3 regions of the Clostridium felsineum DSM 794 genome follow, and region 1 is predicted to be linked to each of the others. Evidence: riboswitches for the same ligand, from Rfam matches in the RefSeq annotation. Region 1 holds a riboswitch; each other region holds the start of a gene.
The links. Region 1 has a riboswitch for thiamine pyrophosphate ahead of thiC (phosphomethylpyrimidine synthase ThiC). Riboswitches for the same ligand answer to the same signal wherever they lie in the genome.
Positions count from the first base shown of each region.

Region 1 (4,295 bases):
AATTCCTTTATCACCTCTAAACGAAACCCATATAAGTCCAAGCTCTAACCGCCTTATCAAATGGTACATATCCCTTAAATTAGAATTCATCTTAATTTTTTTAGGTTTCAAAACAGCTATATAAACAAGATCTGCTGTTTTTTGTCTCTTTACAGCTTGTGATAAAAGCCTTACCGTTAAATTCTTTTTAAGTTCAATAACTATTAGCACATCTTCTTTTATTGCTGTTACATCGCAATCTTCAACTTCACTTCTAACTACGTATCCTTCACTTATAAAAAAATCTTCAATGGGTTTGGAGAGTTTTTCTTCCCTTATATCTTCAGTAACCATATTAACACCTCTAAGCTAATTATAGTATATATTATAATACAACTGACCTATTAGCTTAAAATTTATTTCTAGTCTTCTCTTAGTATATTAACGTCCTTACCTTCCATAACCTTGTTCATATTTCTAACTGCGCACATTTTACCACACATAGTACATGTATCAGGATCTTCAGGCACAGATTCTTTTCTATATCTTATTGCCTTTTCTTTATCTATAGATAAATCAAACATAGCTTTCCAATCTAGTTTTTGTCTAGCCTCTGCCATTTTATTATCCCACTCTCTAGCTCCTTTTACATTTTTAGCAATATCCGCAGCATGTGCCGCAATTTTTGATGCTATAATACCTTCTTTCATATCTTCAACATTTGGAAGTCTTAAATGCTCTGCTGGTGTAACATAGCATAAAAAGTCTGCTCCACTTGCTGCTGCAATAGCCCCTCCTATGGCACTAGTTATGTGATCATATCCTGGTGCTATATCTGTAACAATAGGTCCTAATACATAAAATGGTGCTCCATGACAAAGCTTCTTTTCAATAATCATATTTGACTGTATTTCATTTATAGCCATATGCCCTGGTCCTTCTACCATAACCTGTACATTTCTTCCCCACGCTCTTTTAGTAAGTTCTCCAAGCTTTATAAGTTCTGTTATTTGACTAGCATCCGTAGAATCATCTATACATCCCGGTCTGCAAGCATCTCCAAGACTTATAGTTACATCATACTTTTCACATATATCAAGCACTTTATCATAATATTCATAGAATGGATTTTCTTTATTGTTTAATTCCATCCATGCATATAATAAAGAGCCTCCCCTTGAAACTATATTCATAGTTCTTTTATTTCTTTTAAAAATTTCTGCTGTTTCTCTATTTATTCCAGCATGAATAGTCATGAAATCTACACCATCTTTAGCTTGTTTCTCTACAACTTTTATCATTTCTTCTGCAGTTATATCTTTAAGTTCTTTATCATAAAATCCAATTGCATCATATATAGGCACTGTACCTATCATTGCTTTTGACATACCTATTAATTTTTTTCTAAACTCCTCTGTTTTTCCAAAGGAACTTAAATCCATGATTGCTTCTGCCTTCATATCTATAGCTACTATCGCCTTTTTTATCTCCATATCTAGATTTTGGCAATCTTTAGATATACCTAAATTTACATTTATCTTTGTTTTTAAGCCTTGTCCAACACCCTCAGCACTTATAGCCTTGTGATTTTTATTAGCTGGTATAACTATTTTTCCTTCTGCCATTAAACTTTTTAATTCATCAATATCCATTTTCTCTTTTTCTGCAACAATTTTCATTTCCTCTGTTGTAATATTTTTTTTTGCTGCATCCATTTGTGTTGTGTAATCCATAATATACTCTCCTTTTAATTTTATATTAGGATTCAGTTACATCATAAAATAAAAAAGCTCACCAAACGGCAAGCTCAAAAAACTTATATAACATATAATATAATGTACTGCTTCCCTACGGTAGTGTTAACTACATCAAGTTCAAAGGGTTGGACTTATCCTCTCAGCCTATTTTTTAGTTATATTATACATAATCCCTAAAAAGGCACCCCTAGCTAAAATATATTTAATTTTCCTTAATTATAGCACTTAACTACGTCTCATATCAAGTATATATTTTATAAAAGAAATTATTAAGAAAATTTAAAGTGATTTTTAAGTTTTATAGTATATAATATAAGCTATATGGAAATATAATCATTGGCAGGTATATTTTATTAATATAGTATTTCCCTAAGCAAATAACTTTCAAAGGAGATTTATTTATGCTCACAATTAATATGTTATCATCAGCAGAAAAAGTTAAAGGTCAAGGTGTTATGTCTGCATATATTGAACAAGTTAATTTAGTAAAAAATGAACTCAATTCAGAGTTTGAGGTTAATATAAATAAATTTAAATTCTGTGACATAACACACTATCATACAATAGACTTTAAATTTTTTCTTAGTATACCCTTTTTTAAAATTAAGGGACCTACTGTAGCATATGTACATTTTGTACCTGAAACTATTGAAGACAGCCTAAAACTGCCGCTTTTAGTAAAAAAAATATTTTATAAATACATAATATGGTTTTATAAAAAGGTCGATTATTTAGTCGTAGTAAATCCCTATTTTATAGACGTGCTTCAAAACTATGGAATAGAAAAATCAAAAGCAACCTATATACCAAACTTTGTTTCAGAAGATAATTTTTATAGATGCACAGAAGAAAAGAGACTATCCTTTAAAAAATCTTTTGGCATTCCACTTGATAAATTTATAGTATTAGGGGTAGGCCAAGTGCAAACTAGAAAAGGTGTTCTAGATTTTATAGAAACCGCAAAAAAGCTTCCTGATATTCAGTTTGTATGGGCGGGTGGATTTTCTTTCGGCAGCATAACAGAAGGCTATGCAGAACTAAAGGAAATAGTAAAAAATCCTCCTAATAATGTAAAGTTTTTAGGAATTATTGATAGAGAAAAAATGAACTCTCTCTACAATACAGCAGATTTGATGTTTTTACCTTCTTACAATGAACTATTTCCCATGTCTATCTTAGAAGCACTGTCATTAAAAATTCCTGTTCTTCTAAGGGATATAGATATATATAAAGTTATACTATTTGATTATTATTTAAAAGGAAGTAATACTAATGAATTTTCTAGTATAATAAGAAATCTTAAAAATGATAATACTATGTATAATAAATGGAGTGAAAATTCCGCACGTTGTCATGATTTTTATTCAAAAGAACACGTTTTAACACAATGGAAATCTTTCTATAACAAAATATATTATAAAAAAAATAAAATTTAGGAGTAATAAAATTAATGGGAAACAAAATCTTGAACTTAATTGTAGTAATATTATGTGCTGGTATATTTTTATCTTTTTTCATTTTTAACAAAAGCTCTAGTTCGTTAGCTACTATAGTTTCTAAATTAGATATGCATTGGATAATTATAGCTTTAATTTTCATGCTTATATTTTGGCTACTTGAATCTATTATACTTCATATTATAACTACAATAATTCACAAATCAAAGAACCTTTTTACCAAGTCAATAAAATTTGCCATGATAGGACAATTCTGGGGTTCCATTACTCCTTTTGCTTCTGGAAGTCAGCCCGCTCAATTTTACGCTATGACGGAGTATGGTATTCCAGGTGCTAGCGCTAGTTCTATATTAATGATTAAATTTATAGTTCATCAGACAGTGTTTACAATATACTCTATATTAGTTGTACTATTAAAATTCAACTATTTTAGAGGCAATATAAAGTATTTTACCTACTTTTGGGTTGTAGGCTTTACTTTTAACACTTTAATTATTATAGTAGCATGTTCATTTTTAATAAATCATAACTTAACAGAAAAAGTTCTTCACATTATAATATCATTACTTGGAAAAGTTAAAATAATAAAAAATCCTGAAAAACGCTTTAAAAAAATACAAGAAGGGTTAGTTAACTTTCATAAAAATTCATCTATAATATGGAACAACAAAATTGTATGCCTTAATGCCTGCATACTTACTTTCATTCAGTGGACAATATACTATTCAATTCCATATTGTGTTTACAGAAGCTTCGGGTTTAACTCAGCTAATATTTTTACTATGATATCAGCTCAGGTTTTTTTAACAATAATTATGTCTTGTATTCCACTTCCCGGCGGTGAGGGTGGTGCTGAAGGCGGTTTCTTTTTGATTTTCAAGTTGTTTTTCCCTCAAAAAATGATTCTATCGGCTATATTAATTTGGAGAATACTTTCTTACTATTCATGTATTTTATCTGGAAGCTTATTTTCCATGCTTTCATCAAAAAATGATAAAGATAAGGCAACATCTTCATCCTAAAAAAAATTTTCAATTTTAACAAAATATTATTCTATTATAAGTAAAATATGAGTTATAATATTTAAGGAAGAGGGTGAGTT
Region 1 covers NZ_CP096980.1:980,923-985,217, reverse strand. Annotated here, with positions in the region: gene CLFE_RS04715 (DUF2161 family putative PD-(D/E)XK-type phosphodiesterase) at 1-333, opposite strand, end outside; gene thiC (phosphomethylpyrimidine synthase ThiC) at 402-1,712, opposite strand; TPP riboswitch at 1,808-1,935, opposite strand; gene CLFE_RS04705 (glycosyltransferase family 4 protein) at 2,138-3,172, shown strand; gene CLFE_RS04700 (lysylphosphatidylglycerol synthase transmembrane domain-containing protein) at 3,187-4,215, shown strand.

Region 2 (4,295 bases), 1.1 Mb from region 1:
GCATCCTTAATAGATTTAATATTTTTACTTTTAGGTGCTGCAAATCCAGAGGTATTGTGCTGTAAAACTGCTGCAATTGCCTTAATAGGAAGTGGCGTTTTACTTGTTAAAGCATAAGTTACATCTTCCTGATAGCTTACACCAAAATCTCCTTTATTAGTAGCAATTAGATTAGTAACACTGCCACTTGAAGGCTGTTGAATTTTTACATCTAAACCCTCTTCTTTATAGTAACCTTTATCTAAAGCTACATACATTCCAGTATGATTTGTATTCGGTGTCCAATCTAGTATTACAGTCGTTTTATCTAATTTAGTACTTGAACTGCTACTAGATGCACACCCTGTAATAGCAATTGCTGTCATAACAACTGCAGATATTAATGATAATATTCTTTTCTTTTTCACTTTAATCGCTCTCCTTATTTCCAATGAATTATCTTCTTTTGGATAAAATCTACAATATAAATTAACACTATACTTATAACCACAATGACGACAATTGCTGCAAAAACCTTGTCTAGCGCATAGGCATTTTTTGCTCTTACCATATAAACACCTATGCCTCCATCTCCACCTAACCATTCACCTATAACTGCTGCCATAATCATATAGGTACATGCTATTTTAATTCCAGAAAATAAATTTACCATAGCGGATGGAAGCTTTAAATGATAGAAAATTTGAAGTTTAGATGCTTTCATACTTTTAAATAGATTTATATAGTCTTTATCAATTTTTTCAAAACCATCCACAAGACTTATTGCTATAGGAAAAAAACAAGTTATTACAACCACTATTATCTTAGGCAGCGGACCAAAGCCAAACCATATTATAAAAAGTGGTGCAATTGCTATGGTTGGTATAGTTTGTGAGATAACAACTATAGGATAAATGGCCTTTCTAATAACCTTAAAACTATCCATTATTATAGCAAGTATAAAAGCAAAAATTATAGAAATAAGAAATCCCACAAGTGCTTCATAAATTGTAACTTTCGTGTTGTCAATTATCACATTGAACTCACTAATTAATGTTAGGTATATATCCTTAGGTGATGGAATTATATACCCTGGTATTTTTCTAAAATCCACTATAAACTGCCACATTGCTATTACAATTATTATAGCGGCTACTGGATATAATTTATTCTTTATATTTTCCCACTTTTTCATTCATAGTCACGCCTTCAGCCTTATAATCTATTTTTACAACAGATGCAACTCTCTCTGAGCCTTCCTTAATGCATATTTCCTGAGCCTTTTTTACTATTTCCATGAGTGTATCTAAATCACCTTCCATAGTAGTTTCCATAGGTCCAACTATATACTTTACACCTGAAGCTTTTATGTATTCTATTACCTTATCAACTACCTCATATAGTCTTTTTTCCTCAACAACTGGAAGTACCTGCAAGCTTACATTTACAACTGGTTTCATAATACAAATCCTTCTTTCTTAAATTAATGATTTAAAATTATTCAATATGCTTTTTTCAACTTCACCTTCTTTAACCTTTTTTATTTTAGCTATTTCCTTTACTATGTCTTTAATTACACTTGGATAACCATATCTTCCATTGACCCACTGAAGAGAAGTTGGTCCATCTGTTTCTGTTAGTATTTTATCAAGAGGAAGGAATTGAACAATTTCCTTAGAAAGCTTAGAATATTCAATATCAACACTTATAGTAAAATAGCAGCCATATTCTAAAAGCTTTCTTAAAGTGTCTTTATCACCGCTGTACCAGTGAATTATAGGTGTTTTAAGCTTATACTTTTTTATATAATTATATATTTCTCCTTCTGCACCCTTTGTATGTATATTAGTTATTTTATTGTATCTTCTGGCTTGCTCTAAGAAATATATAAAAACTTTTTTCATATAAGGATATTTTTCCTTTTCCTTAACCCATACATAATCAAGCCCTATTTCTCCTATTATTCTGCTCTCCTTTATATATTCATGAAATTTATCAAGTTTTTTATAATTTTCATGAGCTTTAGAAGGATGAATACCAAAGCAAGGAATAATATTTTTATTTTTCACGGCTAGTTTTTTCGTAAATTCATAACTTTTACAATCCATGGAACATCCAAGTGTAAGTATTTCTTCATTTCTTATAATGCCTAATGCCTTGTCTAGTTTTTCTTTACTCTCAAAAAAGTCCAAATGATTATGTGCATCTACAAACATTTTTTTCTCCCTAATAAAAAAATAAAAGCACTATAAACATAGTGCTTTAAGTTAACGTTATAAAAGCTTTCCTTCGTCAGAATTAACCGAATCAGGTTCAAAGGGTTAAAGTTTTTATAACTTCTCTCAGCCAAAAGGCACCCCTAGCACTAATTTACATATTAAATTTTGTCAGCATCTTTATGCTACCACTTATTTTTTCAAATGTAAATAGCTATATTCCCTATTTTGCTCTTCCAATATCTTTTCTATAGTAAATTCCGTCAAATTTAATTTTTTCTATATCCCTATAAGCTCTTTCTATAGCTTCGTCTAAAGTAGTTCCTTTAGCAGTTGCGCACAAAACTCTTCCCCCTGAGGTTTTATACACTCCATCCTCTAACTTAACACCTGCACAAAATACTTTATCCCCTGCATCATCTATTCCACTTATTTCATAACCCGTATTATATTTTTTAGGATATCCCTTTGAAGAAGCAACTACACAGCAAGCATTTCCTTCATGCCACTTTAAATCAAAATCACTAAGTTTTTTGTCTATTGCAGCATTTATTAAATCAACAAAATCACTTTTCATTAAGTATAAAACTACTTGTGTTTCTGGATCTCCAAGTCTAACATTGTATTCAAGAAGATATACTCCTTTTTTTGTTATCATAAGTCCAAAGAAAATTATTCCAACAAAATCCATTCTTTCTTCTTGAATACCTACCAAAGTAGGCTTTAAAATTTCTTCATTAAAACTTTTAAGTACAGCTTCTGTGCAGTAGGGATTTGGAGAAATAGCTCCCATTCCACCTGTATTGGGTCCTTTATTGTCATCAAAAATTTGTTTATGATCCTTTGAAGACACAAAAGGAATTATAGTTTTTCCATCTGTAATTGATAGAATTGAAGCCTCTACACCTTCTAAGTATTCTTCAATTACAACTTTTTTTCCAGAACCTTTGAAAACATCTTCAACCATAAAGGATTTAATAGTTTCTTCTGCTAAAGTGTAATCCTCACAAATTACAACTCCCTTGCCTGCTGCCAAACCATCTGCCTTTATAACTATAGGATATGAACAGCTTTTTAAATAGGAAAGAGATTTACTAGCATCTTCAAAGACTGCATATTCAGCTGTTTTAACATTGTATTTTTTCATAAAGTCCTTAGAAAAAGACTTACTTCCTTCAAGCTTAGCTCCTAAACTACCTGGTCCAAATATTTTAAGTCCTGCCTTTTTAAATTCATCAACTATTCCCTCAACAAGAGGAGCTTCAGGTCCGACTACCGTTAAATCTATATTATTTTCCTTTGCAAACTTTATAAGTTCTTCTGTTTTTTCTAAGTTTACATTTTCACATTTATTTTCTTTTGCACTTCCGCCATTTCCCGGTGCACAATATATTTTTTCAACAGTGCTATTTTGTGCCATTTTCCATGCCATAGCATGTTCACGTCCTCCTGAACCTATAAGCAAAATCTTCATACATTAACCTCCAAATATAAACTAGTGCTTAAAATGTCTTGTTCCTGTCATAACCATTGAAATTCCGTATTTGTTGCAGCCATCAATGGATTCCTTATCTCTTATAGATCCACCTGGTTGAATTATAGCTTTAATTCCATTTTTATGTGCTTCTTCTACTATATCACCAAATGGGAAGAAAGCATCTGATGCAAGAACAGTAGCACCACTTCCTCTTTCCATTGCATCTTTAGCTGGCCAAATTCTATTAACCTGACCTCCACCAATTCCAACAGCTGCACCATTTTTTACAACAACAATAGCATTGGATTTTACATACTTTACTACTTTCATTCCAAAAATCATATCTCTCATTTCATCATCCGTTGGCTTCTTATCTGTAACTACTTCTATTTTTTCAGTAAGTTTATCATCTGCACTTTGAACAAGCATTGCGCCATCAACCTTTGCAAGTTCAAAATTATCAGAAGGCTTTTTATTAGCTTTTATAACTCTTAAATTTTTCTTGGACTTTAGTACCTCTAGTGCATCACTTGTAAAATCAGGAGCTATAACTATTTCCAAAAATATTTTAACCATTTCTTCTGCAGCAGCCTTATCTACTGTCTTATTTAAGGCAACAATTC
Region 2 covers NZ_CP096980.1:2,072,203-2,076,497, reverse strand. Annotated here, with positions in the region: gene CLFE_RS09790 (ABC transporter substrate-binding protein) at 1-407, opposite strand, end outside; gene CLFE_RS09785 (ABC transporter permease) at 422-1,174, opposite strand; gene CLFE_RS09780 (MTH1187 family thiamine-binding protein) at 1,146-1,439, opposite strand; gene CLFE_RS09775 (TatD family hydrolase) at 1,458-2,195, opposite strand; TPP riboswitch at 2,247-2,350, opposite strand; gene purD (phosphoribosylamine--glycine ligase) at 2,419-3,669, opposite strand; gene purH (bifunctional phosphoribosylaminoimidazolecarboxamide formyltransferase/IMP cyclohydrolase) at 3,691-4,295, opposite strand, start outside.
Region 2: it holds a riboswitch for thiamine pyrophosphate, as region 1 does, so the genes downstream of both, CLFE_RS09775 (TatD family hydrolase) here and thiC (phosphomethylpyrimidine synthase ThiC) in region 1, are expected to answer to the same signal.

Region 3 (4,295 bases), 120 kb from region 1:
AGATATGAAATTTTAAGAAAAATCGGAATGTCAAAAAAAGAGGTATTAAAATCAGTAAGAAGGCAGATTGCTGTTGTGTTTTTTCTACCTTTTATGGTAGCTGTGATTCATATGATGGTCATGCTAAAAACATATCAGAATATGATGTATACTTTGACTACAGATTCTCCAATACTTGTATATGCACTTCTGGTTGTGGTAATATATTTTATAATTTATAGTATTTTTTATCTGTTTTCAGTAAAAGGATATATGAAAACAATATGGAGTAATAACGCTGTTTCGTAATGGAGGGAATAGTATGTATAAGATTATGGTAGTAGAGGATGATCCTAATATTAGTGAAATAATATGCGAAAATATTGAAAAACAGGGGTTTCAATGTCTTAGAATTGTGGAATTTAAAAAGATAATAGATGAATTTATTACTTTCAAACCAGAACTTATTTTAATGGATATTAATTTACCTGGAAATGATGGATTCTGTTGGTGTGAGAAAATAAGGGAAATTTCAAAAGCACCCATTATTTTTGTATCTGCAAGAGATTCGGAAACAGATATTGTTCTTGGTACTAATATGGGCGGAGATGATTATCTTATAAAACCGTTTTCTATTGAAGTTTTATTAGCAAAGGTAAAAGGAATGCTCAGAAGAACATATTCTTATAATGAAGTTGATAGCAATATTTTATCATTTGGAGAATTGATTTTTAATGCTGATAATGGAATGATTTCACGTAGAAATATAAGAGATGAACTTACACATAATGAAATGGGAATTCTTAAAATATTACTAAAAAATCAGGGAAAAATAGTAAGTAGAGAAAGAATAATGAGAACGCTTTGGAGTGATGAGAAATTTATTGATGACAATACACTAACCGTAAATATCACAAGACTTCGTAAGAAATTAAATGATATTGGATGCAAAAATATGATTAAGACCATTCGAAATGAAGGATATATCATATGAAAGTGTCAGATTATTTAAAAGAAAAAATTGAACTTTTTATTTTAGCTTTATTATTTGTGGTATTTCCAGGTATGATAATTGCACTTTCGGAAAACTGTGCATTTTTTAAAACGAATGGTTTTTATTCTATAGTAGTGGTATTTTTTATTTTTGTTATATATATAATTGTGGATTATATAAGATTAAATAGATATTGTAAAAAACTTTCGGAATTGATTGGAAATGAAGATTTGGATTTTATTGTTTCATTGCCAAAGCCAACATCGTATGAACGAAAATTATATACGAAGTTGATGATGCAGTTGAAGAGAAATGCTGAAAGGAAAATGGACATATTTGAAGAAAGGAAGATTGAAGATATTGAATTTATTGAGACTTGGGTTCATGAAGTAAAAACACCTATTGCAGCAACTAAATTAATAATTGAAAATAGCTTAGACAATCCAACAGAAAAGGTGCTGTATAATATTTCAGATGAAATTATTAAAATTGAAGATATGATTCAGAAAACAATTTGCTATAGTCAGCTAAATGATTTTTCAAAGGACTGTCAAATCAGCAATGTGAATTTACAAGGGATTGTAAATAAATGTCTAAAAACTGAATATTCGAATATTAATAATAAATACATTAATTTAGACATTAAAAATTTGAATTTTGAAGTAAATAGTGATGAAAAATGGCTATGTTTTATTGTAAAACAAGTTTTAGATAATGCTGTAAAATACTCTTATGAAAATGGAGTTATACATATTTATGGAGAGAATAATTTTCGTAATCAGAAATTGTTTGTTGAGGACACAGGAATTGGAATTGAAGAGGAAGACATGAGGCGAGTTTTTCAAAAGGGATACACTGGATTGAATGGGCGAAAGAAATCTGTATCAACAGGAGTAGGATTATATTTGAGTTATAAACTGGCAAAGAAGTTAGGACATGATATTCGTATAACATCTGCTTCAAAGCACGGCACAAAGGTGAAAATAATAATTCAAGAATAAATAATAATTTAAATTTAAACTTTAGATAATATTTGTTAAGAGTATTAATTTGCCGGAAGATTCTTTACTACAATTTTAATGACTATTTTTGTAGAATGATTTAATAAGAAGTGGTATAATTTATTTTGATTAAAAATTAAATAAAGTAGGGGAGCTTGTGTTCAGGCTGAGAGGAAGTATAAAGCTTCGACCCTTATACCTGATTTGGATAATGCCAACGTAGGAAATTGTATGTTTGATTTATTGCGGAGAGTGCCAGAAAAGGTTATTCTCCGCTTTTATTTTTTACTTAAAAAGGATGATAGGCTTATGGAAGACAAAAAAACATCAGTATTTTCAAATGGACTTATTTGGTTTGGAGCAGCAATATCGATAGCAGAAATTTTGACAGGAACATTAATTGCACCTATAGGATTAAAAAAGGGAATAATGGCTATAATTATCGGCCATTTAGTTGGATGTATATTATTGTACTTTGCAGGTCTAATTGGTGGAATAACAGGAAAAAGTTCAATGGAGACAGTAAAAAATTCATTTGGACAAAGAGGATCATTATTTTTTTCTATAATTAATATTCTACAACTAATTGGATGGACAGCAGTAATGATATTAAGTGGTGCTAATGCTGCAAATTCTACACTTAATGTAGGTGGAAAATTAATGTGGATTATAGTAATAGGATTTTTAATTATTATATGGATATTAGTTGGAGTTAAAAATTTAAGCAAATTAAATACAATTGCTATGGCAGCTTTGTTTATTACAACAATAGCTTTAAGTACTGTTATATTCAAAGATGTTAGAAAACCTGTATATGTAGGAAATATTAGCTTTTCAGGTGCTATGGAGTTAGCAATAGCTATGCCACTTTCATGGTTACCGCTTATATCAGACTATACAAGAATTGCAGAAAAACCTAAAAAAGCAACAGCGGTTAGTGTAATAGTTTATTTTTTCACTAGCTCTTGGATGTATATTATAGGACTTGGTGCTACAGTTTTCACTGGGAAAAGTGATATTTCCAAAATCATACTAAGTGTTGGTGGTGGAAGTATTGCTCTTATAATAATTATATTCTCCACGGTTACTACTACATTTTTGGATGCATATTCAGCAGGAGTAAGTGCGGAAAGTGTTATAAAAGGTGTAAAAGGTAAACATATAGCAATAGGAAGTTGTATTTTAGGTATGATACTTTCATATTTTACACCCATTGAACAATATGAGAATTTTTTATATTTTATTAGTTCGGTGTTTGCCCCAATGATTTCTATTCTTATAGTAGATTTCTTTATTATAAAAAAAGAATATCATAATGATAAATATAATATGTCAAATTTAATTATTTGGGTTATTGGTTTTGTTATTTATCGTTTCTTTATTAGTGTTGATACACCAATCGGTAGTACTATACCAGCAATGACAATAACGGCGATATTATGTTGCTTTAAAAATATAATGTTTGGAGGAAATAGAGATGTTTAAAGAAAGATTACAAAAAGTAAGGAATCTTAATCCATTAATACACAACATAACAAATTACGTTACAGCAAATGATTGTGCTAACATTCTTCTTGCCTGTGGAGCCTCGCCTATTATGGCAGATGATATAGAAGAAGTGGAGGAGATTACATCTATATGCAGTGGGCTTAATATTAACATAGGAACACTTAATCAGAGAACTATACCAGCAATGATTAAGGCAGGGAAAAAAGCAAATAAACTCGGGCATCCGGTTATACTTGATCCTGTGGGGGTAGGAGCTTGTAAACTTAGATGTGATACAACTCTAAAATTAATTGAAGAAGTTAAGTTTACCGCTATTCGTGGAAATATTTCAGAAATAAAAGTATTAGCTTTAGGTAAAGGTTCAACTAAAGGAGTTGATGCAGATATTGAAGATAAAATAAGTGATAGTAACCTTCATACGGCCATTAAATTTGCTAAAGAATTCTCTGAAAAAGTAGGAGCAGTAATTGCAATTACAGGACCAATAGATATTGTAGCAGATAAAAATAAAGCTTATGTAATTAGAAATGGTAATGTTAGTATGAGTAAAATTACAGGTACAGGATGTATGCTTACAGCAATGACATCGGCTTATATTAGTGCAAATAAAGATAATTTTTTAGAAGCAGTAGCAGCATCAATATCTGCCATGGGGCTTTGTGGAGAACTAGCACATAGTAGGCTTAAGGAAAGAGATGGAAACGTAACTTATAGAAATTATATAATAGACGAAGTATTTAATTTAACAGGAGATAAGCTAGAAAAGGGTGCAAAATATAAGGAATATTAAATTTGCAGAGGAGATGGAGTAA
Region 3 covers NZ_CP096980.1:861,248-865,542, forward strand. Annotated here, with positions in the region: gene CLFE_RS04115 (FtsX-like permease family protein) at 1-288, shown strand, start outside; gene CLFE_RS04120 (response regulator transcription factor) at 302-973, shown strand; gene CLFE_RS04125 (sensor histidine kinase) at 970-1,974, shown strand; TPP riboswitch at 2,112-2,217, shown strand; gene cytX (putative hydroxymethylpyrimidine transporter CytX) at 2,284-3,459, shown strand; gene thiM (hydroxyethylthiazole kinase) at 3,452-4,273, shown strand.
Region 3: it holds a riboswitch for thiamine pyrophosphate, as region 1 does, so the genes downstream of both, cytX (putative hydroxymethylpyrimidine transporter CytX) here and thiC (phosphomethylpyrimidine synthase ThiC) in region 1, are expected to answer to the same signal.